One region of the Pseudomonas sp. CH61 genome, then DNA from elsewhere that is predicted to be linked to it. Evidence: predicted binding sites of a transcription regulator. Region 1 holds the regulator's gene; each other region holds the start of a gene.

Region 1 (7,472 bases):
ATTTTCACCGCGCCACGGCCATCGATCATCATTTGCTTGCCACCCGGTGCGAGCAACGCCAGGCCCGGACGCAGGATGTCGCCATCCTCGGCTTCCTTGACGCTGATGCGGCAGAGCTTGTCGAGACGCTCGGCAAACGCCTTGGTGAACGCTGCCGGCATGTGCTGGATCAGCACGATCGGCGCCGGAAAGTTCGCTGGCAACTGAGTCAGCACGCGCTGCAAGGCAACCGGGCCGCCCGTCGAGGTACCAATGGCAACCAGTTTGTAGGCTTTGCGTTTCGGTGCCGGCGACGACGCGCTGGCAGCCGGAGCACGGCTTGGAGCAGGTGCATGCACAGGCGCGGGTGCCGGACGTGCCGGTGCGCTGGTGCTGTGGCTGCTGAAGCTGGATGGCGCCGAAGCCGGTGCAGGCGTTGGCGCTGCGGCTGGAGCCGGCGCGCTATAAGCACTGAAACGACGATTACTGCGCGAAATGCTATGGACCTTTTCGCACAGCAACTGCTTGACCTTCTCCGGGTTGCGCGAGATGTCTTCGAAATTCTTCGGCAGGAAATCCACCGCGCCGGCGTCCAGCGCATCGAGGGTCACCCGGGCGCCTTCGTGGGTCAGCGAAGAGAACATCAACACCGGGGTCGGGCAGCGCTGCATGATGTGCCGCACTGCCGTGATGCCGTCCATCATCGGCATCTCGTAGTCCATGGTGATCACGTCCGGCTTGAGTGCCAGGGCCTGATCGATCGCCTCTTTACCGTTGGTAGCGGTGCCGACCACCTGAATGCTCGGATCCGCTGAAAGAATTTCCGAGACGCGGCGGCGGAAAAAACCCGAATCGTCCACCACCAGGACTTTGACTGCCATAAACACTCCATTAGGTGCAGCGGGACGTTGTCGCCCCGCCGCCCCGGATTCAAATACGCCGTGCGGCGTAACGCTTGAGCATGCTTGGAACATCGAGAATCAGCGCGATGCGGCCGTCACCGGTAATGGTGGCGCCGGACATGCCCGGAGTGCCCTGCAGCATTTTGCCCAATGGCTTGATGACCACTTCTTCCTGACCGACCAGTTGATCGACGACGAAGCCGATCCGCTGAGTGCCTACCGAAAGGATCACCACGTGGCCCTCACGCTGCTCTTCGTGAGCGGCGGAGCTGACCAGCCAGCGCTTGAGGTAGAACAATGGCAGCGCCTTGTCCCGCACGATCACCACTTCCTGACCGTCGACGACGTTGGTGGTCGACAGGTCGAGGTGGAAGATTTCGTTGACGTTGACCAACGGGAACGCAAACGCCTGATTGCCGAGCATGACCATCAGGGTTGGCATGATCGCGAGGGTCAGCGGCACCTTGATGACGATCTTCGAGCCCTGGCCCTTGGTCGAGTAGATGTTGATCGAACCGTTGAGCTGGGAAATCTTGGTCTTCACCACGTCCATGCCGACACCGCGTCCGGAGACGTCGGAGATCTCGGTCTTGGTCGAGAAACCCGGGGCGAAAATCAGGTTGTAGCACTCGGTATCGCTGAGGCGATCGGCCGCGTCCTTGTCCATCACGCCGCGTTTTACCGCGATGGCGCGCAGGACATTCGGGTCCATGCCTTTGCCGTCATCGGAAATCGACAGCAGGATATGGTCGCCCTCTTGCTCGGCCGCCAGTACCACGCGACCGCCACGGGCCTTGCCCGACGCTTCGCGTTCTTCCGGCGACTCGATGCCGTGGTCGACCGCGTTGCGCACCAAGTGGACCAGTGGGTCGGCCAGGGCCTCGACAAGGTTTTTGTCGAGGTCGGTTTCTTCACCCACCAGTTCCAGGTTGATTTCTTTCTTGAGCTGACGCGCCAGATCTCGAACCAGACGCGGGAAGCGCCCGAAGACCTTCTTGATCGGCTGCATCCGCGTCTTCATTACGGCGGTCTGCAAGTCAGCCGTGACCACGTCGAGGTTCGACACGGCCTTTTGCATGGCTTCATCGCCGCTGTTCAGGCCCAGACGCACCAGACGGTTACGCACCAGCACCAACTCGCCGACCATGTTCATGATTTCGTCGAGACGTGCCGTGTCGACGCGCACGGTGGTTTCGGCTTCGCTCGCCGGTTTTTCCGGTGGCGGTGTCGCCGGCGCACGGGCCGGAGCCGGTGCAGCAGCAGCCGGTTTTGGCGCTTCGGCTTTTGGCTCAGGCTTGGCGGCAGGCTTGGGCGCTGCAGCAGCGGCCGGTGCCTTGGCAGCCGGTGTGGCGACGGTCGAAGCACTGCCAGCAGCGGCAGTGCCGACTTCGGTGAACTTGCCTTTGCCGTGCAATTCGTCGAGCAGCGATTCGAACTCGTGATCGCTGATCAGGTCGCTGCCGGCAGCGGCGGCCGCTGGAGCAGCCGGCGCCGGTGCCGAAGCAATCGCCGACTCCAGCGCATCCACGGCAAAATTGCCCTTGCCATGCAACTGATCGAGCAAAGCTTCGAATTCGTCGTCGGTGATGTCAGAGCTGTCGCCCTTGGCCGGAGCCGCAGGGGCTGCCGCCGCTGGCGCAACCGCGTCCACCGCGAACTGGCCCTTGCCGTGCAGTTGATCGAGCAACGACTCGAACTCGGCATCGGTGATTTCATCGCTCGCTGCTTCAGCGGCCGTTTGCGCAGGCGCAGCAGCGGCCGGGGCTTCAGCTTCAGCCTTGACGGCGTTCAGCGAATCCAGCAGTTGTTCGAATTCGTTATCGGTGATGTCGCCCGAGTCGCCTTCGACGACCAGTTCTTCGATCATCTCGGCCACCGGCGAAGCCGGGGCTGCGTCCGCCGATTGCGGTTCGGCCAGACGCGCCAGGGCGGCCAGCAGTTCCGGGGTGGCGGCGGTGATCGGAGCACGCTCACGAACCTCAGTGAACATGCTGTTCACCGCGTCCAGTGCTTCGAGGACAACGTCCATCAGTTCTGCATCAACGCGACGCTCACCCTTACGCAGGATGTCGAACACGTTTTCGGCGATGTGACAGCACTCCACCAGCTCATTGAGCTGAAGGAAGCCGGCGCCCCCTTTTACAGTGTGGAAACCGCGAAAAATTGCGTTGAGCAGATCTGCGTCATCCGGACGGCTTTCCAGCTCGACCAGTTGTTCGGACAGTTGCTCAAGAATCTCGCCGGCCTCAACCAGGAAATCCTGAAGGATCTCTTCATCGGCGCCGAAGCTCATTAATGGGGTGCTCCTACAGGTCTAAAAACCCAAAAAACCTAAAATTCCAAAACTCTAGAACCCGAGGCTGGATAACAAATCGTCCACATCGTCCTGACCGGACACAACGTCTTCTCGTTTATCGGCATGAATCTGCGGACCTTCACCCTGCGAGAGATGTTTTTGTGGATCTTTTTCTGCAAGCATCGCGGCGCGGTCATGTTCGATGCCCGCAAAGCGGTCGACCTGACTGGCCATGAGCACAAGTTTGAGCAAATTGCTTTCGACTTCGGTGACCAGTTGGGTCACACGCTTGATCACCTGACCGGTCAGGTCCTGGTAATCCTGGGCCAGCAGGATGTCGTTGAGATTGCTCGACACCGCACGGTTGTCCGTGCTGCTGCGTGACAGAAAACCGTCGACCCGGCGCGCCAGTTCACGGAACTCTTCAGCCCCGACCTCGCGACGCATGAAGCGACCCCAATCGGCGCTCAAAGTCTGGGCTTCGTCAGCCAGACCATTGACCACCGGCGTAGCGCTTTCCACCAGATCCATGGTGCGGTTGGCCGCGGCTTCCGTCAGCTTGACCACATAGCCCAGGCGTTCGGTGGCGTCGGTGATTTGCGACACTTCCTCGGCCTGCGGCATGTTCGGGTCGATCTGGAAGTTGACGATCGCACTGTGCAGTTCACGTGTGAGCTTGCCCACTTCCTGGTACAGGCCACGGTCACGGGTCTGATTGAGCTCATGGATCAGTTGCACAGCGTCGCCGAACCTGCCTTTTTCAAGGCTTTCGACCAGTTCGACCGCGTGTTTTTTCAGGGTCGACTCGAAATCGCCCTGTGAAGATTCGTTATGCTCCATAGCTCCCCCGCGCGTTCATCAGCCGATGCGTTCGAAAATCTTCTCGATTTTGTCTTTCAACGCCTGAGCCGTGAAAGGTTTGACTACGTAGCCGTTTACACCGGCCTGAGCGGCTTCAATGATCTGCTCGCGCTTGGCTTCTGCAGTCACCATCAGCACTGGCAGGTGCTTGAGTTTTTCATCGGCACGCACGTGACGCAGCAGGTCGATACCGGTCATGCCCGGCATGTTCCAGTCCGTTACCAGAAAGTCGATGCTGCCGCTGTTGAGCACTGGAATGGCAGTCACGCCATCGTCAGCCTCGACGGTGTTGGTGAACCCAAGATCGCGCAGCAGGTTCTTGATGATCCGCCGCATCGTTGAGAAGTCATCAACGATGAGGATTTTCATGTCTTTGTTCAATTCGACCTCCAAGCAGTCTTAAACGCGCCCAGCACCTGGACGCGCCACTTCAATCAATCGGCGCAGCACTCGAAGACTGTCTGGAGCACAACAGAGCAAGACCGGTGCCGTTCATCACCGCACCAGCCTCGTTCGCAGTGTCCCCACACTGCCTTCAGCGCGCTCGCCACTCCCCCAAACGCCCCCGCAAACGGGCCGCGCACTGGCTGTGTAACTGGCTGACCCGCGATTCACTGACGCCAAGGACTTCACCGATCTCCTTGAGGTTCAGCTCTTCGTCGTAGTACAGCGCCAACACCAGTCGCTCACGCTCCGGCAAATTGGCAATCGCGTCCGCCAACGCCGCCTGGAAACGTTCATCTTCCAGATCGCGTGACGGCTCAAGATGAGCACTCGCGCCATCCTCGTGCAGCCCTTCGTGTTCGCCGTCCTGCAGCAGGTCGTCGAAACTGAACAGGCGGCTGCCCAAGGTGTCATTCAAAATCCCGTAGTAATCGTCGAGACTCAATTGGAGTTCGGCCGCAACCTCGTGATCTTTAGCATCACGGCCGGTTTTAGCTTCAATTGAGCGAATTGCGTCGCTGACCATCCGGGTATTGCGGTGAACCGAGCGTGGCGCCCAGTCCCCTTTGCGCACTTCGTCGAGCATCGCGCCGCGGATTCGTATGCCCGCGTACGTTTCGAAACTGGCGCCTTTGCTGGCGTCGTATTTGGTCGAGACTTCGAGCAGGCCGATCATTCCGGCCTGGATCAAATCTTCGACCTGCACACTCGCCGGCAAGCGCGCCAGCAAGTGGTAGGCAATGCGTTTAACCAGTGGCGCGTAACGCTCGATCAGTTCGTACTGCGCGTCACGTGCCGACTTCTTGTAGTAGTTCATACCGCTTGCGGTCATAGCACGGGCCCTGCCGTTTGCTGCACGAGGCGCTCGACGAAAAACTCAAGGTGGCCACGCGGGTTGGCGGGCAGCGGCCAAGTGTCGACCTTCTGCGCGATCGCCTTGAACGCCAGCGCGCACTTGGAACGCGGGAAGGCTTCGTACACCGCACGCTGCTTCTGCACCGCTTTACGCACGCTTTCGTCGTAAGGCACGGCGCCGACGTATTGTAGAGCGACGTCAAGGAAACGATCCGTGACCTTGGTCAACTTGGCGAACAGGTTGCGCCCTTCCTGCGGGCTCTGCGCCATGTTGGCCAGCACGCGGAAGCGGTTCATGCCGTAATCGCGGTTGAGCAGTTTGATCAGTGCGTAGGCGTCGGTAATGGAAGTCGGCTCATCGCAGACCACCAGCAACACTTCTTGCGCGGCGCGTACAAAACTGACTACCGAGTCACCAATACCCGCAGCGGTGTCGATCACCAGCACGTCGAGATTGTCGCCGATGTCGCTGAACGCCTGAATCAGACCGGCATGTTGCGCCGGGCTCAGGTGCACCATGCTTTGCGTGCCGGACGCGGCCGGGACGATGCGGATGCCACCGGGGCCTTGCAACAGCACGTCGCGCAATTCGCAACGGCCTTCGATCACGTCGGCCAGTGTGCGTTTAGGGGTCAGACCCAACAAAACGTCGACGTTCGCCAGTCCCAGATCGGCGTCCAGCAGCATGACCCGACGGCCAAGCTCTGCCAGCGCCAGCGACAAGTTCACTGACACGTTAGTCTTGCCGACGCCACCTTTGCCGCCGGTCACCGCGATCACCTGTACGGGATGCATGCTGCCCATGTTATTTCTTTACCTTGTCTTGCATAGACGGAGGCCACATTACTGGCTGCGCGTTCACAACCGGAACAATGCATGGCAGACCATCGATGTAGGTACAAAAACTGTTCATGAATACCTCAGCCTACCTGCTTGGTCGGGCTGTGATAGATATCAGCGAACATGTCAGCCATGGCTTCTTCGCTGGGTTCTTCCTGCATTTGCACGCTGACGGCGCGGCTGACCAGTTGATGACGGCGCGGCAGATGCAAATCATCCGGAATCCGTGGGCCATCGGTCAGGTACGCGACCGGCAATTCATGACTGATCGCCAGGCTCAACACTTCGCCAAGGCTGGCCGTTTCATCCAGTTTAGTCAGGATGCACCCGGCTAGCCCGCAACGCTTGTAACTGTGATAAGCGGCGGTTAGAACCTGTTTCTGGCTGGTGGTTGCCAAGACCAGATAATTTTTTGAACGAATGCCACGTCCGGCCAGACTTTCCAGCTGCATGCGCAGCGCAGGATCGCTGGCCTGGAGGCCGGCAGTATCGATCAATACCACGCGTTTGCGCAGCAATGGATCCAGCGCCTGCACCAGCGATTGGCCCGGATCGACGTGAGTCACTGGCACATTGAGAATGCGGCCCAGCGTCTTCAGTTGTTCCTGAGCGCCGATACGGAAACTGTCCATGCTCACCAGCGCGACATTCTGCGCGCCGTATTTCAGCACATAACGCGCGGCGAGCTTGGCCAGCGTGGTGGTCTTGCCCATGCCGGCAGGGCCGACCATGGCAATCACACCGCCCTCTTCCAGCGGCTCGACTTCCGGTACGGCAATCATCCGCGCCAGGTGCGCAAGCAACATGCGCCAGGCCTGACGGGGTTCTTCGATATCAGTGATCATCGCCAGCAGATCGCGCGACAACGGACCGGACAGGCCGATACGTTGCAGACGGCGATACAGATTGGCTTGCGCCGGACGGCTGCCTTGCAGTTGATTCCAGGCCAGGGTGCCGAGCTGAACTTCCATCAGCTCGCGCAGGCTGTTCAATTCAAAACGCATCGAATCCAGTGCACGCGGATCAACGCCGCCGGAAGACTGCGCCGGCGCCGGGGCCGGACGCGCCGGTGCGGCGTAAGTCGGCTCGCTCAGCGGTTCGGCAGCGGTCAGCGGCAGGCCAGCCGTCAACGGCAGCCCGGCGAAGATCTGGCGATTGCTATTGCCATCAGCTTCGCCACGCAGGCTCAACTCGGCCTGAGCGGTGACGATGCGCGACTGGGTCTTGCGCAGCTCGTCTTCGAGTTCCATGTTCGGAACCCGTGGCGCCAGCGCCGACAATTTGTAATCCAGTGC
Region 2 (7,472 bases), 1.6 Mb from region 1:
CAGTAACGTTGCACAAAGACGCATCATGGGATGCCCCACCCTGTTGTGACTCAATCGAAAGTTCCGTTGCGTTGCGGGCCTGAAACGCCGGGGATTCGGTGTTTCGGTACGACAATGCACTCAGACGCTGATTGTGTGACTGCATAACCCGGGCCAGATTATGTAACAGCCAGAAACAAAAAACTCCGTATTCGCCCCTTGCGGAACCAGAATACAGAGTTTTTTGAGTGTTACCTGAACAACAGCTGTTCTTTACGCAAGCCTTACGCCGCGGCGAACAGTTGCTCGCTGATCTTCGCTTGGGCAGCGGTCATGGCGTTGTTGCGCACTTCGTCGCCATACGCCAGGCCTTCGGCACGGACAATTTCGATGTCGGTGATGCCGAGGAAGCCCAACACCAGCTTCAGGTATTCTTCGTGAGCGATGCCGCTGGCCTGACCGGCATGAATACCGCCAGCGGTGGAAACGATCACCACTTTCTTGCCACCGCACAGGCCTTCAGGGCCGGCTTCGGTGTAACGGAAGGTTTGACCGGCGACGGCAACGCGGTCGATCCACGCTTTGAGTTGGGTCGGTACGGTGAAGTTGTACATCGGTGCGGCGATGACGACGGCGTCGGCAGCGATGAATTCGGCCAGGGTCGAAGCGCTCAGTTCGGCTTCGTGCTGTTGTGCGGCGTTACGCAGCTCAGCGGTGGTGCCGGCGGCGACCAGCGTGGTCGACGAGAAGTGGCTGATGGCGTCGGCGGCCAGGTCACGGTAGGTCACCACGGCGCTTGGCTCGGCGGCTTGCCAGGCTTTGACGACTTCGCTGCTCAACTGACGGGAAGCCGAGTTGTCGCCCAGAATGCTCGAATCGATATGCAGCAGTTTCATGTGGAATCTCCTGGAAGGAATCGCCGGTGGCGACGGAATGGAGACAATCCTACGCAAGAAACCAATGGATGATTAGCCGCCTGAAATGCGATAGTTTGTCCCACTGATAGAACAGTTGGATTTCCCTATGCAAGACCTCAACGATCTCTACTATTTCGCCAAAGTCGTCGAGGCCGGCGGTTTTGCCGCGGCCGGGCGATTGCTCGGGATTCCCAAGTCACGCCTGTCACGGCGCATTGCCGAACTGGAAGAACGCCTTGGCGCGCGTTTGCTGCAACGCACCACCCGGCAACTCAATCTCACTGCCGTTGGCGAACGTTATCTGCGTCACTGCCAGGCCATGTTGCTCGAAGCAGAAATGGCCGATGAGGCGGTGGCGAGCATGTCGAGCGAGCCGCGTGGACGTTTGCGGGTGTCATGCCCGACCGGTCTGGCCCGGGAAATGTTGCCGTGGGTCATCAGCGAATTTTTAGGCAAATTCCCGCAGGTGCAACTGGAAGTCGTCCTGCTCAATCGCCGCGTCGATCTGGTCGGCGAAGGTTTTGATGTGGCGCTGCGCGTGCGTGAACACGGTGATGAAGACCCGTTGCTGGTCACTCGACGCTTGCGTCAGGCGCAAATGGTTGTAGTAGCCAGTCCGGCGTTTTTGCAGGGCCAGACGATCAATCATCCGCAAGACCTGAAAAATCTGCCGGTGCTCGGCGCGCTGGAGGCGGATCGCATGGTGCATGTGCGCTTGCTTGATCAACAGGGTGAAAGCTTCGAGTTGAACATGGAGGCGCGCCTGGGCATCGATGACTTTATTGTGCGCAAGGCCTGCGTGCTGGCCGGTCAGGGTTTCACCTTGCTGCCGATGATGTATTGCGAAGAGGAACTGAGAAACGGCACGCTGGTGCAGATGCTGCCAGAGTGGTCGCTGCCAGGCGGCTGGCTGCAAGCGGTGTATCCGCATCGACGCGGAGTGATGCCGGCAGTGCGCGCGTGGATCGATCATCTGGTCGAATCGTTCAATGCCTGTGGGGAGCGGTTGTTATGAGCAAGGGAAAGATGAACGAAGCCGACGTTGCGGCGTTCTGCCTGGCATTGCCGGGCGCTCGGGAAGATTACAAGTGGGGTGGCGTGCGGGTGTTTTCGATTGCCGGCAACAAGATGTTTGCCTTGCAGGGGCTGCGCGGAGACTCACTGGCGTTCAAGGTCGACAAGGATCTGTTTCTCGGCCATTGCGACCGCCCGGGCATTCACCCGGCGCCGTATCTGGCGCGGGCGCAGTGGATCATCATGCACCCGCCCTACCCGTTGGCTGCCGAGGAATTGCAGGGGTTGTTGCAGCGTTCGCATCAGTTGGTCGTGAGCAAGTTGCCAAAGAAAACCCAAATCGGTTTATTGCTGTAACCCCAATCCCTGTAGGAGTGAGCCTGCTCGCGATAGCGGAGTGTCAGTCAAAGAAATTCCAACTGACACTCCGCTATCGCGAGCAGGCTCACTCCTACATAGGGAATTGCGGTGTATTCAGAACAGCGTCAGCAGATTCGAGCCGAGAAACAGCTGGTCGATCCAGAACACCTGATGCAACACGACAATCACCCAGAACAGAATCTGAAACGACACCTTGCGCGTCTTGTGCCGGAACACCTGCTGGGCAATCAACGCGCCCGGCCAGCCGCCGGCCAGTTCCACGGCGTGCAGAACGTTCTCCGGGGTGCGCCAGGCATCGGTGCGCGCCTTGCGCTTGTCGGCCCAGTACATGAAGAACGCCAGCACGCTGACGACGCCATAAGCGGTCAGCGGCACCAGTGAAATCCCGCGCAGCCACATCGCCACTGAGCCGAACAATGGCAGCGCGCAGACGATCAGCAGAACCAGCAGTTTCAGCTTCAGGTTCTGGATGTTGTTGCCGCCCGAAGGTCGTCCTTCGGGCCGGCGTGCGCGGGAATCACTCATGGTTTGGCCGCTGCCCAATCGATCCAGCCAAACTGCCACGTCGCCAGAATCACCAGACCAAACACGATCCGATACCAGGCAAACGCCGCATAGCTGTGGCTGGCAATGAACTTGAGCAGGCCGCGCACGGCAATCATGGCGAAGATGAACGCGGTGACGAAACCGATGGCGAACACCGGGAAGTCTGCCGGGACAAACAGGTGGCGATACTTGTAACCCGAGTAAACCGCCGCACCGACCATGGTTGGCATCGCCAGAAAGAACGAAAACTCGGTGGCAGTCTTGCGCGACAGGCCGAACAGCAATCCGCCAATGATCGTCGAGCCGGAGCGCGAGGTACCGGGGATCATCGCCAGACACTGGGCGAAGCCGACCTTCAAGGCATCTTTCCAATTGATCTCGTCGACCGTTTCGGCATGCACTTCATGCTGACGCTTTTCCGCCCACAACATGATGATGCCGCCCACCACCAGTGCAGTCGCAACGGTGATCGGATTGAACAGGTATTCGTGGATCAGGTCGGCAAAGATCACGCCCAGCACCACGGCGGGCAGAAACGCGATCAGCAGGTTGGCGGTAAAACGCCGTGCGCTCGGCTGCGTCGGCAAACCGATGACCACATCAAGAATCTTGCGTCGAAACTCCCAGACCACCGCGAGAATCGCGCCGAGCTGGATGATGATATTGAACGCCATGGCCCGTTCGCCGCCGAATTCGAGCAAGTCGGCAACAATGATCTGGTGTCCGGTACTGGAAATGGGCAAAAACTCCGTCAGCCCTTCTACAACTCCTAGTATCAGTGCCTGCAAGGCCGTCCAAAGATCCATCAATCCCCCAAAGAGCGATGCGCGCCGGCATGCCCCGATAGTATTTTTCTAGCGTTCACTGCGATCAGCGTAGCTGGTTATGGCTGTACCGATTCCGCGCGCACAGGATCCACACGAAACGGTCAAAATTCCGTGAAATATCAATTTGGATTCAGGTTTTCACGCGCGGGGCCGAAATCCTAACAGACAAGCCTTAATAGCGCTGCCGCGTTATACGACTTGGGTCGCGTATGCCCGCTCACGAAATCGTGGTTGGATGCTGGCGGTCGTTTATTACAAGAGAAAAAGAATCCGGAGTGACAGCGTTATGAACAGCTTGCGCAGTGTGTCGATCAGCCGACGCTTGTGGCTCATCTTGATTGTGGCGGTGGTCATGTTGCTGACCTTGGGCGTGTTGATGCTCAAGCAGATCCACGACGATCTCTACCATGCCAAGGCCCAGAAAACCCAGCACGTGGTGCAGACCGCCAGCGGCCTGCTGACCTATTACCATGACCTCGAAACCGCCGGCACGCTGACAAAAGACGCCGCGCAGAAACAGGCCCTCACCGCCATTCGTGGTCTGCGTTACGACCAGAGCGATTACTTCTGGATCAACGACCTCACGCCCGTGATGGTCATGCACCCGACCAACCCGAAACTGGAAGGCCAGAACCTCTCGGCGATCCGTGATCCGGACGGTTTTGCGGTGTTCAACGAAATGGTTGCCATCGCCAAGGCCAAAGGCGCCGGCATGGTCGATTACCGCTGGCCGAAACCGGGTGCCAGTGAGCCGGTGGCCAAGACTTCTTACGTGAAACTGTTCGAACCGTGGGGCTGGGTGCTCGGCTCCGGGGTTTACGTCGACGACGTCCAGGCGGAATTCCAGGGGCAAATGATCAAGGCTTCGCTCATCGGCCTGGCGATTGCCGTGATCATGGCGTTGCTGGTGATCCTGATCGCACGCAGCATTGTGCGCCCGCTACAGGAAACCGTGAACGCCATGGCCAACATCGCCAGTGGCGAAAGCGACCTGACGCGCAGCCTCGATACCCATGGCAAGGATGAGGTCACTGAACTGGCGCATCACTTCAACGCCTTTACCGCCAAACTACGCCGGGTGATCGGTGATTTGCAGGTGTCGGCCAGTGCGCTTGGCCAATCGTCGAGCGAACTGGGCAACGATGCTTCGCAGGCCCAGCAACGCAGCCAGCAGCAGTCGCAGCAGATGGAACTGGTGGCCACCGCGATCAACGAAGTGACCTACGGCGTGCAAGATGTGGCGAAAAACGCCGAACACGCCGCCGCGGAAATGCGCGACGCCGAAGCGCAGGCGCAACAGGGCCAGATCAACATCGATGGCAGCTTGCAGCAGATCGACAAGCTGTCCGGGACCATTGATCAAGCGGTTGAAGTGATTCGCACCCTGGCTGCCGAAAGCACCCAGATCGGCAGCGTGCTGGAGGTGATCCGTTCGATTGCCGAGCAGACCAACCTGCTCGCGCTCAACGCCGCGATCGAAGCGGCCCGGGCCGGTGAGCAAGGTCGCGGGTTTGCCGTGGTGGCGGATGAAGTGCGCTTGTTGGCGCAGCGTACGCAGAAATCGACCGCGGAAATCCAGTCGATGATCGAGCGTTTGCAGAATCACTCCGAAGCGGCGGTGAAGGTGATCGGCGACAGCAGCAAGGCGTCGCAATTGACCATCGAACAAGCCGGGCTGGCCGGCGCCAGTCTGAATGCGATTGGCCAGGCACTGCGCAATCTCAATGGTCTGAATGCGTCGATTGCCAGCGCTACGTTGCAGCAGGCGCATGTGGTCGAGGACATCAATCAGAACGTGACGCAAGCGGCCGGCCTCTCGCACAGCACGGCGATCGCGGCCGAGCAGTCGAGTGCGGCCAGCGTACGGCTCGGCCAATTGAGCGAACAACTGAACGCCCTCCTGCGCCAGTTCCGCGTCTAGACACCACCCCCTGTAGGAGTGAGCCTGCTCGCGATAGCGGTGTTTCAGCCGGTATAAATTTCGCTGACACACCGCTATCGCGAGCAGGCTCACTCCTACACGTTTTTGGGTACAATCCGCCCCCTTCTTTCACTCCCCCAAGGAACCCCCATGTCCGGGCTTGAACTGTTTGCCGCCGCACTCGGCGTGATCGCCGTCTGGCTGACGGTCAAACAGAATCCGTGGTGCTGGCCGATCGGGCTGGTCATGGTCTTGCTCTACAGCTGGATCTTCTTTGAAGTGAAGCTGTACTCGGACATGTTGCTGCAAGTGATTTACGCCGCGCTGCAAGTCTATGGCTGGTGGCAATGGACCCGCGCCGGGACGATGCATGACGGCCGCGAGGTCACCCGCCTCGATCGCCGCACTCTGTTGCACGGCCTCAGCGTTGGCGCGGTCGGCAGTGTCTTGCTCGGTGCAGCCATGGCCCATTGGACCGACGCCGCGCAACCGTGGCTCGATGCAGCGCTGACCGGTTTCAGCCTGGTGGCGCAATTGTGGATGGCGCAGAAACGCCTGCAATGCTGGGCGCTGTGGTTCGTGCTCGATGTGATCTTTGTCGGCTTGTTCGTCTACAAAGGGCTGTACCTGACCGCGGCGCTGTACGGGCTGTTTACCTTGCTGGCGATTCAAGGCTTTCGTGAATGGCGCGCCGACCCGGCGTTGCGCACATGAAGGTCGTGGTGCTGACCGGGCCCGAATCCACCGGCAAGAGCTGGCTGGCGGCGGGCCTGCAACAACGCTTTGGCGGTGTGCGCGTGGATGAGTACGTGCGCCGCTTTATCGAACTCAATCCCCGTGACACCTGTCTGGCAGACATCCCTGGAATCGCTCGGGGCCAGTTGCAGTGGGAAGATGAAGCGCGGGCGCAACAGCCGTCGTTGCTGATTCTCGACACCCATTTGCTGAGCAATATGCTGTGGAGTCAGACGCTGTTCGGCGACTGCCCGGACTGGCTGGAATCGGAATTGTCGGGGCGGCATTACGACCTGCACCTTTTACTCTCGCCAGAGCAGATCGACTGGACCGATGACGGTCAGCGCTGCCAACCGGATCTGCACGAGCGACTGGCGTTTTACCAGGCCACGCAAACCTGGCTTGAAAACCATCACCAGCGTTTTCAGATCATTCAGGGCAATTGGGGCGAACGCCAGACTCAGGCATTTGCCGCCGTCGAGCAATTACTGGCCCAGTGACCCAGCCAATGGGTCACCTTCCCCGGCGCTTTCCCCTGTTTTGGGGAGAAAGTGTCCGTTCCTGAAACACTCACCCGCGTGCAAAGTGGCCGTTTCAGCACTGTTCATCGCTTTGTCATCCCGGTTGTTACAAGGCTGATACACACCGCTGCAAACCCTTGTTCCAGAGCTTTGTTAAGCCAATGGACAGGTCGGCCCAGCAATGCGTGTTTCAAGATTGAAACAGGTTGTGTATCGAACGTGCACGCTTATTCTGCAACTCATTGAAACCCAAACACTTTTAAAAAGCGGCACAGCTTTCGCTCTCTCCTTCACAACGCTGACTCGGGCCAGCCCACTGAAGAAGGAATTGCAGCCGTGGGGAATATCCAAAAAGGTTTGACCTGCCTTCTGCTGATCGGATCAGCAGCCAGTACGTTGATCAGCTTCAACGCGCAGGCAGAAGGCAACGGCGTGATTGTCCTCAATCGCGATGTTCAGCCGATTCCTATTGGTCGCAGCGGCGGTAAAGACCCTTATCCAACCACCGTCAATGCCAACCCTTCAGGCCGCATCAATCAAGCGATGAGCAGCACTGAGCTCAATGACGGCGAGTTTGCCAGCGTGGCCAGTGGCTCTTCGATCCGCGGCAACATCAGCACGCCGACGGCGA
Region 3 (7,472 bases), 2.8 Mb from region 1:
GCTTACAAACTCCCCTGCTGCGCGACACAGTCGCGATACACCGCCACCGCTTAATGGCCACACCCGAGCAACACCTGCTCAGGCAAGCGTCCTTAATGTGTGGTTGCGCAGTGCAGCCCAGGAGAATGTAAATGTCCCGTACTTCGACCCTCGGTAAAAAATCCATTGGCCTGATCGGCGCCGCGCTGGCGGGCGGCCTGATGCTGTCCGGTTCGGTGTTTGCCGCTCAACCACTGGCGCAGGGGTACATGGTCGCCTCGGCAGAAACCTCGGTGAAAGCGCCGGAAGGCAAATGCGGTGAAGGTAAATGTGGCGATGCTTCGATGGCCAAGACTGATAGCGATGGTGACGGCAAGGTTTCCCGCGCCGAATTTCTGAAAGTCGCGCCGAAGTCCGACTTCGACAAGATCGACACCAACCATGACGGTTTCATCGACGAGCAGGAGGCCTACAACAACGTGAAGGCCAACTTTGAAGCCAACGGCAAGAAGATGCCAAAAGGCTTGTTCGAGCACCTGAAAGATCAAGACGGCGCTTGATCGGCAGTAAAAAAACAAGCCGCGCTTCTCCTGAGAGAAACGCGGCTTTTTCATGCCTGCGGTTTTACAACTGGAAGCGCCGCACCATACCCTGCAAGGCGTTGGCCAGTTGCGACAGCTCATGGCTGGAGGCGCTGGTCTGGTTAGCGCCAGCGGCAGAACGTACCGACAAATCACGAATGTTCACCAGGTTACGATCCACTTCCCGCGCGACTTGCGCTTGTTCTTCCGCAGCGCTGGCAATGACCAGATTGCGCTCATGGATCTCATGCACCGACGCGGTAATGGTTTGCAGTGCCTCACCGGCACGCTCAGCCAACGCCAGCGTGGTGGTCGCCCGCGCGGTACTGGCCTGCATCGAATCCAGCGCCAGGCTCGAACCGCTGCGCATGCCCTGGACCATCTGCTCGATCTCCTGCGTCGATTGCTGCGTACGATAAGCCAAAGCCCTTACTTCATCGGCCACTACGGCAAACCCTCGCCCGCTCTCGCCGGCGCGAGCCGCTTCGATTGCTGCGTTGAGCGCCAGCAGGTTGGTCTGCTCGGCAATCGCCCGAATCACGTCCAGCACTTTGCCAATGTCTTGCGACTGGTTGGCCAGTGAGTGCACCAACTCACCGGTCTGTTGCACATCGCTGGCCAGGGCATTGATGGCGGTGGCGGTCTCACTGACGCGCACTTGGCCCAAGTGTGCCGACTCGCTGGACTGGCGAGTCGCGTCAGACGTCGACACCGCATTGCGTGCGACCTCTTCCACTGCGGCCGTCATCTGGTTGACTGCAGTCGCAGCTTGTTCAATTTCGTTGTTCTGCTGCTGCAGCCCCTGTGTGCTGTCGAGTGTCACCGCATTGAGTTCATCGGCAGCGGTCGCCAGTTGTGTGGCCGAACCGCTGATGCCTTGCAGCGTCTCACGCAGGTTCTGCTGCATGGTCGCCAAGGCTTTAAGCAAACGACTGACTTCATCGTTGCCATGGGTTTCGATCGGTCGGGTCAGATCACCCTGCGCGACACTTTCTGCTGCACTCACGGCGCTGCTCAGCGGGCGAACGATACTGCGCGTGAGCATCATCGCCAGTGCTACGGTGGCCAGCGCGGCCAAGGCAATGAACAAGCTGACAATCGTGCGCGAGTTTTCGTAGTGCGCAGCGGACTTCTGACTTTCAGCCGCGACCTGTTTGGCGAACAGGTCCGCCAGGTCGTTGAGTTGCTTTCCGGAGCCATCGACGACGGTTTTCATGTCGACCAGCAACAATTTGGTCAGCTCATCACGCTTGCCTTGCTCGGCGAGGGCGAAGGATTGGGCGATGCCACTGCGATACGCGGCGAAGGTCTTTTTGAACTGGTCGTATAGCTGCTGGCCTTCCGGGGTGTTGACCAGTTTGTCGTAAGCGGCGATTTTCTCGCTCAGCTCCTTGTCGCGGGTGTCCATCTGGCTGCGGTAGGTGGCGATATTGTTCGTGTCCTGATCCAGCGCCATGCGCAACGAGATGGTGCGGATACGCAGCATGATCTCGCGAATCTCGTCGCCGCCACGAATACTCGGCAGCCACTGGTTTTCTACCGCGACCTCGCTGTCGCGAATACTCGACATCTGCCCGAGCGCAAACACGCCGAGCAAAGCCACCAACACCGCGATCAGGGCGAACCCCAGGGCCGCCCGGGGAGCAATATTCAACTGACGAAGCAACATGAGGAACGCCCTTATTCTTGTATTGGCCAGATTCAAGGGGCGAAGCCATGGCAGTCCCCTCGTGTTAGCGGGCTATCGGCAGGTTGTATGATGACTTGAAGGGGAAATGAGTTTTTGTCGGACAAAAAAAATCCCCGTATCTTTCGATACGAGGATTTTTAGTATGGTCGGGGTAAGGGGATTCGAACTCCTGACATCCTGCTCCCAAAGCAGGCGCGCTACCGGACTGCGCTATACCCCGGTAAAAAAAAGGCGACCTTTCAAAGATCGCCTTCTTCGATCAGCGCTTTTGGCCTCTGATCTTAAGATTCGATCCCAGCGTTAACTGGTTTCAAAAATGGTGGGTCGTGTGGGATTCGAACCTACGACCAATTGGTTAAAAGCCAACTGCTCTACCAACTGAGCTAACGACCCAAAAATGGTCGGGGTAAGGGGATTCGAACTCCTGACATCCTGCTCCCAAAGCAGGCGCGCTACCGGACTGCGCTATACCCCGGCTTGAAATTGGCTCCGTGACCAGGACTCGAACCTGGGACCCAATGATTAACAGTCATTTGCTCTACCGACTGAGCTATCACGGAACTACATATTTCAATTTACAACGGTGAAACTTGTTGCATCCAGTCACTCGTTCGCATCGCTGCGTTCGTGTGTCTGAGGCGCGCTATTCTACAACCTAGAACACCTCTGTCAACCCCCTAAATTGCTTTCAAGTTAATGATTTGCAACTTATTTCAGATTTCAGCTCAGTGAGCTGAGACCGTCTTGGCGACTGACTGCGGGGCGCACTTTACAAGCCTTTTCCTTTGAGTTCAACAGCCTAACGAAAAAAAAGGCCCTACGATGTAGGGCCTCCCAATTTTCATTGGCACTTGGACTCAGTTGAAAACGATTTCGTCGTTCTCGACAGCGCCGGTTGCCGTGTCGCCTGGCATGAAGTGCCCCGAAAGGATCAACTGCGCCAACGGGTTTTCGATCCAGCGCTGAATCGCCCGTTTCAAAGGACGTGCGCCATACACCGGGTCGTAACCAACGGCGATCAACTTGTCCATCGCCTCCGGGCTGAGTTCCAGCTTCAGCTCGCGCTCGGCCAGACGACTGCGCAGACGGCCCAACTGGATCTCGGTAATGCCCGCGATCTGATCCCGTGCCAAAGGCTCGAAGATCACCACTTCGTCGACCCGGTTGATGAACTCCGGACGGAAGTGCGACGTCAGCGCATCCATCACCGCAGCACGCTGTGCCTCACGATCACCGACCAGCTCCTGAATCTGCACAGAGCCGAGGTTCGAGGTCATGACGATCACGGTATTGCGGAAATCCACCGTGCGGCCATGGCTGTCGGTCAGGCGACCATCCTCAAGCACTTGCAGCAAGATGTTGAACACATCCGGGTGCGCCTTCTCGACTTCGTCCAGCAGGATCACCGAGTACGGCTTGCGACGCACAGCCTCGGTCAGGTAACCGCCCTCTTCGTAACCGACGTATCCCGGTGGCGCACCGATCAGACGCGCCACGGAATGTTTCTCCATGAACTCGGACATGTCGATCCGCACCATCGCCTCTTCAGTATCAAAGAGGAATTCGGCCAACGCCTTGCACAGCTCGGTTTTACCGACACCGGTAGGACCGAGGAACATGAACGAGCCGCTTGGACGATTCGGGTCAGACAACCCGGCTCGCGAACGCCGTACTGCGTTAGCGACGGCGACCACCGCTTCTTCCTGACCGATCACCCGTTTGTGCAACAGGCTTTCCATCTTCATCAGCTTGTCGCGCTCGCCTTCGAGCATTTTCGACACCGGAATGCCGGTCCACTTCGATACGACTTCGGCGATCTCTTCTTCAGTCACCTTGCTACGCAGCAGCTGGTTTTCGCTCTTGCCGTGCTGATCGACCATTTGCAGGCTGCGCTCCAGATCCGGGATCACCCCGTACTGCAATTCAGCCATGCGATTGAGGTCGCCTTTACGGCGCGCGGCTTCCAGTTCCTGACGCGACTGCTCGATCTTCTGCTGAATCTGTGCAGAACCCTGCACCTCGGCTTTTTCCGAGTTCCAGATTTCTTCCAGATCCGAGTACTCACGTTCGAGACGGACGATTTCTTCCTGGAGTTTTTCCAGACGTTTCATCGCCGCTTCATCGCTTTCTTTCTTCAGCGCCTGAGATTCCACCTTCAACTGAATCAGGCGACGTTCCAGACGATCAAGCACTTCCGGCTTGGAGTCGATCTCCATGCGGATGCGGCTGGCAGCCTCGTCGATCAGGTCGATGGCCTTGTCCGGTAACTGCCGGTCAGTGATGTAGCGATGGCTGAGCTTGGCCGCGGCGATGATCGCGCCGTCGGTGATCGCCACCTTGTGGTGAACCTCGTAGCGCTCTTTGAGGCCACGCAGGATGGCAATGGTGTCTTCTTCGCTCGGCTCATCCACCAGGACTTTCTGGAAGCGTCGCTCGAGCGCCGCGTCCTTCTCTATATATTGGCGGTACTCGTTGAGCGTGGTCGCGCCAACGCAGTGCAACTCGCCGCGCGCCAGTGCTGGCTTGAGCATGTTGCCGGCATCCATCGAGCCTTCGCCTTTACCGGCGCCGACCATGGTGTGCAGTTCGTCGATGAACAGAATGATCTGCCCTTCCTGCTTCGACAGCTCATTGAGCAGCGATTTCAGGCGCTCTTCGAACTCACCGCGATACTTGGCACCGGCAATCAGCGCGCCCATGTCCAGCGAGAGCAGACGCTTGCCTTTGAGGCCGTCCGGCACTTCGCCGTTGATGATGCGCTGGGCCAGACCTTCGGCGATGGCGGTTTTACCCACGCCAGGTTCGCCGATCAGCACCGGGTTGTTCTTGGTGCGGCGTTGCAGAACCTGAATGGTGCGACGAATTTCGTCATCACGACCGATCACCGGATCGAGCTTGCCGTCTTCGGCGCGCTTGGTCAGGTCGACGGTGTATTTATCCAGCGCCTGGCGCGACTCTTCGTGGTTGGCGTCATTTACCGCTTCGCCGCCACGCAGATTGTTGATCGCGTTTTCCAGGGCTTTCTTGCTTACGCCCTGGCCGAGCAGCAATTTGCCGAGCTTGCTGTTCTCGTCCATCGCCGCGAGTAGCACCAGTTCGCTGGAGATGAACTGGTCGCCCTTCTGCTGGGCCAGACGATCGGCTTGGTTAAGCAGGCGCGCCAGATCCTGCGACATGTTGACGTCGCCGGTCGGGTTCTGGATTTTCGGTAATTGGTCGAGCTCCTTGGTCAGCTCTTTGCGCAAGCTGTTGACGTCGAAGCCCACCTGCATCAGCAGAGGTTTGATCGAACCACCCTGCTGTTCGAGCATGGCTTGCATCAAGTGCGCCGGCTCAATCGCCGGATGATCGTGGCCGACTGCCAACGACTGGGCGTCGGACAAGGCCAACTGTAATTTGCTGGTTAAACGGTCTATTCGCATAAGTCACCTTCCTTTTGAGCAGGCCGGACCTAAAAACCATCCTGAATAAAGAAACCTGCCAGATACCCCTATAGATGCGGTCGATTCTGGGAGATTCAAGCGTCAGAGAGTTGATTCAGGTCAGGCAAGTCTAGCGGGTAAGCCAGATAAGAGAGGCAAAGCGACCGGTGCGCGAAGCACGGCGATAGGAGAAGAAGCGCGGATCGGTCACGGTGCAGAAACCGCCGCCATAAACCGCTGTGACACCACGTTCAGCCAGACGCAGGCGCGCCAGCATATAGATGTCCGCCATGAACTTGCCGGCATTGATGCTTGGTACAAAGGCTTCGGCTGCTTCCGGCAGTTGATTGATGAAGACTTCCCGCACTTCCGGGCCGACTTCAAAGGCTTGCGGACCGATGGCCGGGCCAAGCCAGACCAGCACTTCTGCGGCCGGAACATCAAGACTGTCGAGAGTTGCCTCAAGCACGCCCGCCGCCAGACCACGCCAACCGGCATGGGCGGCCGCGACACGCGTGCCGGCACGATCGCAGAACAATGCCGGCAGGCAATCCGCCGTCATCGCCGTGCAGGCAATTCCGGGCGTTGCCGTCCAGCTGGCATCAGCGGTCGCAACAATGCCCGGATCAGCATGAGCCACGGTAATCCCGTGTACTTGCTGCAACCAGGCAGGCTGTATAGAGAAGTGTTCGGTCAGGCGCCGACGGTTCTCGGCAACAGCCTCAGGACGATCATCGACATGATCGCCCAGATTGAGGCTGTCGAACGGCGCCTCGCTGACACCGCCCTCGCGGGTGGTGACGCAGGCTTTGACGCTGGCCGGCGCGGGCCAGTCCGGCGTCAGCCAGTTCATCCGATGAAGGCCTCGCGATCCTGCTTGAGCAAGGTCAGCAGCCAGACGAAATCTTCCGGCAGCGGCGATTCCCAGCTCATGCGCTCACCGGTCGTCGGATGATCCAGCTCCAGGAAGCGCGCGTGCAGTGCCTGACGCGGGAAGTGCTTGAGGGACTCGACCATCGTCGGGTTCGCGGCTGGCGGAATGCGGAAACGACCGCCGTACGCTGGATCGCCGACCAACGGGAAGTTGATGTGCGACATGTGTACGCGGATCTGGTGAGTACGACCGGTTTCCAGTTTCACCCGTACGTGGGTGTGCGAGCGGAAGCGCTCCAGCACGCGGTAGTGGCTGACGGCAGGCTTGCCGCCTTCCATCACCGCCATGCGCTGGCGCTGCTGGCCGTGGCGACCGATCGGGGCGTTGATCTTGCCCCCGGCGGTCACGACACCGATCACGATGCACTCATAGATGCGGCTGACGCTACGACTCTGCAACTGAGTAACCAGTTTGGTCTGCGCCTGAATGGTCTTGGCCACCACCATCAGACCGGTGGTGTCCTTGTCCAGACGATGCACAATGCCGGCGCGCGGGACATTGATGATGTCCGGCACGTGGTGCAGCAAGGCGTTGAGCAGGGTGCCATCGGCGTGACCGGCAGCCGGGTGCACCACCAGGCCCGCAGGCTTGTTGATCACCAGAATGTCGTCGTCTTCATAGACGATGTCGAGTTCGATGTCCTGGGCGATCCACTCGCCCTGGGCTTCCTGCTCGGCGGTCAGCTCAAGGATGGCACCGCCGTGCACGATGTCGCGCGGGCGGATGACCGCCCCGTCCACAGTCAGGCGACCTTCTTTGATCCAGGCGGAAAGGCGCGAGCGAGAGTGCTCAGCGAAGAGTTGGGCAGCGACTTGATCGAGGCGTTGGCCGCCCAATTCGGACGGCACCTCTGCGCGAAGTTCAAT
Region 4 (7,472 bases), 1.3 Mb from region 1:
GCATAACCGACGACCCGCGCCACTTGCGCATCCGGATAGCTACCGGCGATCAAGGCACGACGCGCAGCGTTGGCACGGTTGGCCGACAATTCCCAGTTACCGAAATCACCGGTGCCGGTGTACGGCTTGGCGTCGGTGTGGCCGCTGATGCTGATCTTGTTCGGCACCGCTTTGATGGTGTCGGCCATGGCCAGCAGGATGTCTTCGAAGTACGGTTTCAGGCGTGCAGAACCCGAGTCGAACATCGGCCGGTTCTCGGCGTCCATGATCTGGATGCGCAGGCCGTTCGGGGTGATCTCGAAGAGGATCTGGTCCTTGAACTTCTGCAGTTGCGGGTTCTCGTCGACCTTGTTCTGCAGTTCTTGCAGGAGCAGTTCCAGACGCTCCTTCTCGACCTGCTCGGCCATGCCTTCAACCTGCTCGGTGTCGACCGTGACCTTGTCAGGCTGCGGTTGCGACTTCACTTCCGGGTTGAGGGTGTTTTCCGGCGCCAGAGTCGGCGTACCGCCCAGGTCAATGATGTACGGCGTACCGCTTTCGGAAAAGCCGACCGGGTCTTTGAAGTAACCGGCGATGGCGATCTTCTGCTCCGGCGTGGCGGTGGACAGCAGCCACAACACCAGGAAGAACGCCATCATCGCCGTGGCGAAGTCGGCGAAGGCGATTTTCCACGCCCCGCCGTGATGCCCGCCGGCTATGCGCTTGACGCGCTTGATGATAATCGGCTGATTATTTTCCATGACTTAGCGACCGCGAACAGCTTGTTCCAGCTCGGCAAAGCTTGGACGGTGGGCCGGGTACAGCACCTTGCGACCGAACTCGACCGCCAGCGACGGTGGCATGCCGGAAGCCGAAGCGACCAGCGAGGCCTTGATGGCTTCGTAGACGTTCAGCTCTTCCTTGGCATCGTGGGCCAGCGAATGCGCCAGCGGGCCGAAGAAACCGTACGCCGCGAGAATACCGAAGAAGGTACCGACCAGTGCCGCACCGACGTGCAGACCGATGGATTTCTGATCGCCCTCACCCAGGGAAGCCATGGTCACCACGATACCGAGTACCGCCGCGACGATACCGAAGCCCGGCATGGCGTCGGCGATGCCGTTCACCGCGTGGGATGGATGCTCGAGGTCTTCTTTAAGGCTGTACAGCTCCATGTCGAACAAGCCTTCCAGCTCGTGCGGGGCCATGTTGCCGGACGACATGATGCGCAGGTAATCGCAGATGAACGCGGTCATGCGTTCGTCTTTGAGCACGGCCGGGTACTTGGCGAAGATCGGGCTCGCGGCAGCATCTTCGATGTCGCCTTCGATAGCCATCATGCCTTCGCGGCGGCTCTTGTTGAGGATCTCGTAGATCAGCCCGAGCACTTCCAGATAGAACGTGTGGCTGAAGCGCGAACTGAACATGCTCAGGGATTTCTTGAGCACGTGCATCGTCATGTAGCCGGGGTTGGCCTGCAGGAATGCACCGAGTGCAGCACCACCGATGATCATCACCTCGAAAGGCTGGATCAGGGCGGCAATCTTGCCGTGGGAGAGCACGTATCCGCCGAGCACGCTCGCGAATACGACGATGATGCCGATAATTTTAGCCATAGGTAGAAAGTACTTATTTAAGTCGGGTTCAAGGTCATATTCGGAAGTTAAAAAATCTCTTCTTCTACTTATCGGCAAAACTGCGCCAGACTATAGCCAGTTCAGGCGAAAAGCCAATTTAGCCCATGCCGGGCGCGTCTACAGTCAGTGAAGATCACCTCCAGACATGGCTAATGAAACGAACGTCCCACACGCAAAACCGACCACCCTCGACGGCTGGGTAAAGTTGCTCGATGGCGTGCGACTGCCCGTGCCGCAAGAGTCTCACGACAAGGTTTGTCGGGCGATTCGTGATAACCGCAGCTCGTTGCGTGACATCGCCGACCTGATGCAGGACAGCCCGGCATTGGCCTTGAGCATTATCCGTGAGGCGAATCGTCACACCCACGGCACAATGGCCGCACCGGCGGAAAATCTTGAAGTGGCGATCAATCGCCTCGGCCTTGCGCGCACAGAAGAACTGCTGGCGCGGTTGCCCGCCGAGCCGCAGATGCAAATCCCCAAGGCCCTGCGCCAGTTGCAGATGATCAGCCAGCACGCGACACAACAGGCCAACGGTTTTTTCGCCAGTCGCCTGGCACGGCTGTGGCAGGACATTCATTGGGGCAGCCTGCTGTTTCTGTCGCCGCTGTGGCCATTGGCGCTGACGTATCCGCAATTGCTCGAAGAATGGGAGCTGCGGGTTATCCACAAGGGTGAGTCAGCCCGCGTAGTCGAAAAACAATTGTTTGGTGTACGCCTGCTGAAAATCGCAGAAGCGCTGGTGCAGGCCTGGCATCTGCCGATCTGGGTGCAGCAGGGTTATAAATTGCTGCTCAGTGAACAGCGCGAACTGGTGAAAGTCCTGCGCATCGCCCGTGACAGCGAGCATCCGTTGCGCCAGCAAAACCGCCTCGACGATGATCCGACCCTGCGCCGCTGGCTCAATCAGCCAGCCAACACCGTGCTGCTGGCCAACGGTCTGGCGCTGTCGGCACAACAAGCCTGGGACAGTCCACACAGCGAACGCTGGCAGTACCTGACCAGCCTTTACCTGCAAATCCCGATGGACGAAGTGCAGCAACAACTGCACCAGCAGGCTGCCAACAGTGCACGCCAGCATGCAATGCCCGATCTGTGGCACCCGGCGGTTTCGCTACTGTGGCCATGGGGCACGCACCGTTTGCCGGCGGGTATGTTGCCGGCCGCTGCGCCGAGCGCTGAAGACCTTGGCCAATGGCGCCGCCAATGCGCCGAACTGCTCGCCGAACCGAGCCGCTTCACCAATGCGATGAGCCTGACCGTCGCCGCTCGCGATGCGCTGGTCGCCAGCGGCATGCGCCGGGTGATGATCCTGATGGCCGACCGCACGCAGTCGAATCTGCGCGTGAATCAAACCGCCGGGCTGCCGAAAGAAGCGGCGGCGCTGAATTTTGTCGTCAGCCAGAGCAGCGTGCTGCAACGGCTGTTGGCACAACAAGCGCAAGTGCGGATTACCCCGGACAACAACGCACAATTCTCTGCCCTGCTGCCACCGAGCCTGCGCACGCTGTTTCGCGGCGAGCATCTGTTCCTGCGTTCACTGGTGAATAACGGCCGGGTGATCATGATTGTGGTTGCCGATCAGGGCGGCGGGCCGTTCGCCGACATCACCGTGCAAGCCTTTGGCAAAACCGCGCAGTGCATCGAGAAAGCCCTGCACAGCTTTAGCAGCCGTGGCCGATGAGGCTGCGCTACAATCCTCCCCTTTGTGCCCTGGAGACCTCACATGTCTGACTTCTCTGGCTTGCCGCTCGTCATCGAGCCGAGCGACCTGCTCCCGCGCCTCGATTCCCCTGAACTGATTCTGGTGGATCTGACCAGCGCTGCCCGCTACACCGAAGGTCATCTGCCCGGCGCACGCTTTGTCGACCCGAAACGCACCCAGCTCGGCCAGCCGCCGGCGCCGGGCCTGCTGCCGGCGAAAGCTGATCTGGAGGCGTTGTTCGGTGAACTGGGCCATCGCAAAGACGCGGTCTACGTGGTCTATGACGACGAAGGCGGCGGCTGGGCCGGACGTTTCATCTGGCTGCTCGACGTCATCGGTCACGACAAGTACCACTATATAGACGGTGGTCTGCCGGCGTGGCTGGCAGATGGCATGCCGATGTCGATCCAGGTACCACCAGCGGCTGGCGGCCCGATTGCGCTGACTTTGCACGACGAGCCGACTGCCACCCGCGAATACTTGCAAAGCCGTCTCGGTGCTGCCGATCTGGCGATCTGGGATGCGCGTGGTCCGCTGGAGTACTCCGGCGAGAAAGTCCTGGCCGCCAAGGCCGGGCACATCCCCGGCGCGGTCAATTTCGAATGGACCGCCGGCATGGACAAGGCCCGTCAACTGCGTATTCGCACAGACATGCCGCAGATCCTCGACGACCTCGGGATCACCAAGGACAAAGAAATCATTACCCACTGCCAGACCCATCACCGGTCGGGCTTCACTTATCTGGTGGCCAAGTCCCTCGGTTATCCGCGGGTCAAGGGCTACGCCGGTTCCTGGGGCGAATGGGGCAACCACCCTGACACGCCTGTCGAGATTCAAGGTTTTTAAGGACAACTAATGAAAGAGCGTCTGTTTATCCTCAGTCAGTACCTGCTGCCTCATCACCTGCTGTCGCGTCTGGCCGGCTGCATTGCCGAGTGCCGCGTGCGCTGGTTCAAGAATGCCTTCACCCAATGGTTCGCCAAGCGCTACCAGGTGGACATGTCGCAAGCGCTGGTCGAAGACCTGACCGCTTACGAGCACTTCAACGCCTTCTTCACCCGTGCCCTGAAAGACGGCGCGCGTCCACTGGACGAAACTCCGGGCGCGATCCTCAGCCCGGCCGACGGTGCGGTCAGCCAGCTCGGCCCGATCGAGCACGGTCGCGTGTTCCAGGCCAAGGGCCACAGCTTCAGCGTGCTGGAACTGCTCGGCGGAGATGCGGCCAACGCAGCGCCGTTCATGGGCGGCGACTTCGCCACCATCTACCTGTCGCCGAAGGACTACCACCGCGTGCACATGCCGCTGGCCGGCACCCTGCGCGAAATGGTCTACATCCCGGGCCGGATCTTCTCGGTCAACCAGACCACCGCAGAAAACGTCCCGGAACTGTTCGCCCGCAACGAGCGCGTGGCGTGCATCTTCGACACCGAGCGCGGGCCGATGGCCGTTGTACTGGTAGGCGCGATGATCGTCGCTTCGATCGAAACCGTATGGGCCGGTCTGGTCACCCCGCCAAAGCGCGAACTGAAAACCTTCCGCTACGACGAAGCCGCCCGTGCGCCGATCCACTTGGAGAAAGGTGCTGAACTGGGTCGCTTCAAGCTGGGTTCGACGGCGATCGTGCTGTTCGGGCCGGATCAGGTGAAATGGGCTGAAGAACTGGTCGCCGGTTCGCCAGTGCAGATGGGCCAAGGCCTGGCGCTGCCAAACACCTGAATGCTGTGAGCCACTGATCCGCCCGTTCGCACGTCTGCGAAAGGGCGGATACGACTCGGTGGTGCCGTTACTCTATCTGCCCACGGAAGCCGATCGGGCCTTCGTTGACATAGGTATTGGTGCCACTGAGGTTTTTCCCTCCGTCACTGGACGTGACGCTCAACGCGATAACGTTCTGATTGTCCCGGCCGCCAATCACCCACTTGCCGCCCGGATGCCATGGGGCATCATTGCCACCCCACTGATTCTCGACGTTGTACTGGTTCTGACCGGTGCGTTGCGCTTTGAAGCCAATGGGACCTTCCCCGGCGTAGGTCATGGTGCCGGTGAACGTTTTACCGTCATCGCGCGAATTGATCTCGATTGCGACGACATTCTGGTTGTCCCGCCCACCCAACACCCAGGTCCCACCCGGATGCCACGGCGCCGAACTGCCACCCCATTGATTTGCCACTGCATATTTAGACATGAACCTCATCTCCTTGAAGTTTCGGGAGACCTGCCCGAGGTTGACGGCAGGCCGTGCAACCGTGCGTTTCCGATCGCACGCCTGAGAGACTAGTAGGGCTTGTGAAATGGCATCCGGCCAGCAGACCAGCGGTCAAAAAACCTGACGCCATCCGGCGAAACAAGCCACAGCTGCTAGAGTTTTGGGCATTGCCCATTTCGCCGCCGGAGCCATTTACGGCATGAGTGAGTCTCGCCCCCAAGCCTTCCTGAGCGCGCCAACTCCGTCGCAAACGCGCCTGTCGTTTTGCGAAGCGACTCCGCGTGACCTCAAGCGCTGGATTGCCGACCTGCCCAAGGCCAACATCGGCGAAACCGCCCGCCTGCTTTATCAAGCCTTGGGCGAACTCAATCTGTTGCTCACGCCCAGCGATAACCGCCTCAACCTGCTGGAGCTGATACGCCCCGAGGTGTATTTCGTCTGCCAGCATCTGGAGCGACATTTCCTGCATCAGGCGATCATGCTCGACGAGCGTTCGCGCAAGATCAGCAATCTCTGTCAGGCCCTGCAAAGTCATTTGGCGATCGGCTACAAACAGATCGTGCTGCGGATCGCGCCGAAGTACCGCAACGATCGCGCAGCATTGGTCAGCATGGCCCTGCAACGGGCAGCCCATGCGTTCAAAGGCCAATTGCTGCGCGCCACGCAGTTATACAGCTCGCCGCCGGAACACCTGTGGTTCGAACTGCATCAGCTGTATCGCAGCGCCGCTGAATTACAACTGCAACACCGCCGCGTGCACGACGATCTGGCCAGCCTGACAACAGAGCTGAGCCTGGAACAGACTTACATCGCCGCACTCTTGCTGGGCAGCGCCCGTTGCAATCAGTTGCGGCAGAACCAGATCGCCCGCCTGGCTGAAGTGCTGGAGCCGTGGAGTGCATTGCTCAGACTGCACCCCGCAAGCCCGGACGCTGGCCTGTTGGCAATCAGCTCAGAACTGGATGCCGGCCCCCGCTACCGCAACATGTTTCGCAGCGAGCAACAGCGTGGATTACTTGGCTTCGATCCACAGCCACTGGTGAATGCCATCGAAGCGCATTTGCTGCATCAGGACACGTCAACGCCGCTGCCCGTCGCGGCCGGGCTGAGCTTCGATACCCTGCAGCACTTGCATGCAGCCTGGGGTCAGGCTGCCGAACGCAGTTTTCAACGCACGGTCGGCCAAGGCAATCTGACCGTGTGCGTGGGCATGAGCGCCCTGCACTTCTACCTCGGCGGCGAGCGCAGTTTCAGCGACATGCTCAAACATCCAGGCGCCCGCGCAGCGAATTTCAGCAACGCCGTGGCCAAAGGTGAAAAGGACAGCTGGAGCCAGGCCTTCGATGCGGCACCGCAAAACAATGAGCAGTTTTTGCCCTACGAAGAAATCCAGTACGACCACCTCGTCGAAGACGAAAGCAGCACCGACGCCGCGCCGCACTATCCGACTTACGCGTTGCCAGTGATCAATCACAGCCCCGGCGGTTACTGTCTGGCGTGGCCAAATGAAGTGCCCGCCGAGTTACAGGCCGGAGAAATGCTCGGCATTCAGGACAGTGTCGGTCTGGGCTGGAGCATCGCGGTGATTCGCTGGATCCGCCAGGTGCGCGGTGGTGGCACACAAATGGGCATTGAACTGGTGGCGCCACACGCGCAGCCCTGCGGTTTGCAACTGGTGCGTTCGCGGGACGATCACAGTCAGTATTTGCGCGGATTATTGTTACCGGAGATCAGTGCGATCGATGTGCCGGCAACCTTGCTGGCGCCGCGATTGCCGTTTCAGGAAGGCAACAAGGTGATGATCAACACCCTGGGCGAGGAGCACCGCGCCGGGCTGGATCGCCGGGTGGCGAGTACGCACAGTTTCAATCAGTTTGCCTACCGCTCGCTGGAGGCCGCGCAGAATGGCGGGAGCGAGGAGGATTTTGATTCGTTGTGGAAATCG

What was found. The regulator FliA, encoded in region 1, starts transcription of late flagellar genes. The targets are predictions, from matches to a motif close to CTAAAGTTTNNNNNNNNNNNGCCGNTAA.
Region 2: a site for FliA is predicted at 3,794-3,821, ahead of AC5SEM_RS11660 (methyl-accepting chemotaxis protein). Genes of this name have one in related genera too.
Region 3: a site for FliA is predicted at 2,302-2,329, ahead of AC5SEM_RS21360 (methyl-accepting chemotaxis protein). Genes of this name have one in related genera too.
Region 4: a site for FliA is predicted at 1,664-1,691, ahead of motA (flagellar motor stator protein MotA). Genes of this name have one in related genera too.

What each region holds. Positions count from the first base shown of each region.
Region 1 is NZ_CM182098.1:1,023,085-1,030,556, reverse strand. Features, by position in the region: gene AC5SEM_RS04650 (protein-glutamate methylesterase/protein-glutamine glutaminase) at 1-860, opposite strand, end outside; gene AC5SEM_RS04645 (chemotaxis protein CheA) at 910-3,174, opposite strand; gene AC5SEM_RS04640 (protein phosphatase CheZ) at 3,229-4,017, opposite strand; gene AC5SEM_RS04635 (chemotaxis response regulator CheY) at 4,036-4,407, opposite strand; gene fliA (RNA polymerase sigma factor FliA) at 4,574-5,314, opposite strand; gene fleN (flagellar synthesis regulator FleN) at 5,311-6,141, opposite strand; gene flhF (flagellar biosynthesis GTPase FlhF) at 6,258-7,472, opposite strand, start outside.
Region 2 is NZ_CM182098.1:2,607,082-2,614,553, forward strand. Features, by position in the region: gene AC5SEM_RS11630 (alpha/beta hydrolase family protein) at 1-27, opposite strand, end outside; gene AC5SEM_RS11635 (FMN-dependent NADH-azoreductase) at 264-875, opposite strand; gene AC5SEM_RS11640 (LysR substrate-binding domain-containing protein) at 1,003-1,911, shown strand; gene AC5SEM_RS11645 (MmcQ/YjbR family DNA-binding protein) at 1,908-2,267, shown strand; gene AC5SEM_RS11650 (DUF1294 domain-containing protein) at 2,385-2,816, opposite strand; gene AC5SEM_RS11655 (undecaprenyl-diphosphate phosphatase) at 2,813-3,643, opposite strand; gene AC5SEM_RS11660 (methyl-accepting chemotaxis protein) at 3,951-5,585, shown strand; gene pnuC (nicotinamide riboside transporter PnuC) at 5,736-6,299, shown strand; gene AC5SEM_RS11670 (AAA family ATPase) at 6,296-6,820, shown strand; gene fapA (functional amyloid chaperone FapA) at 7,178-7,472, shown strand, end outside.
Region 3 is NZ_CM182098.1:4,774,274-4,781,745, forward strand. Features, by position in the region: gene AC5SEM_RS21355 (HvfA family oxazolone/thioamide-modified RiPP metallophore) at 132-539, shown strand; gene AC5SEM_RS21360 (methyl-accepting chemotaxis protein) at 604-2,229, opposite strand; tRNA gene AC5SEM_RS21365 (tRNA-Pro) at 2,394-2,470, opposite strand; tRNA gene AC5SEM_RS21370 (tRNA-Lys) at 2,568-2,643, opposite strand; tRNA gene AC5SEM_RS21375 (tRNA-Pro) at 2,649-2,725, opposite strand; tRNA gene AC5SEM_RS21380 (tRNA-Asn) at 2,735-2,810, opposite strand; gene clpB (ATP-dependent chaperone ClpB) at 3,108-5,672, opposite strand; gene pgeF (peptidoglycan editing factor PgeF) at 5,803-6,525, opposite strand; gene rluD (23S rRNA pseudouridine(1911/1915/1917) synthase RluD) at 6,522-7,472, opposite strand, start outside.
Region 4 is NZ_CM182098.1:6,357,748-6,365,219, reverse strand. Features, by position in the region: gene motB (flagellar motor protein MotB) at 1-740, opposite strand, end outside; gene motA (flagellar motor stator protein MotA) at 744-1,595, opposite strand; gene AC5SEM_RS28620 (HDOD domain-containing protein) at 1,762-3,300, shown strand; gene rhdA (thiosulfate sulfurtransferase) at 3,343-4,167, shown strand; gene asd (archaetidylserine decarboxylase) at 4,177-5,037, shown strand; gene AC5SEM_RS28605 (lectin OAA family protein) at 5,105-5,506, opposite strand; gene AC5SEM_RS28600 (cyclic-di-GMP receptor FimW-related protein) at 5,727-7,472, shown strand, end outside.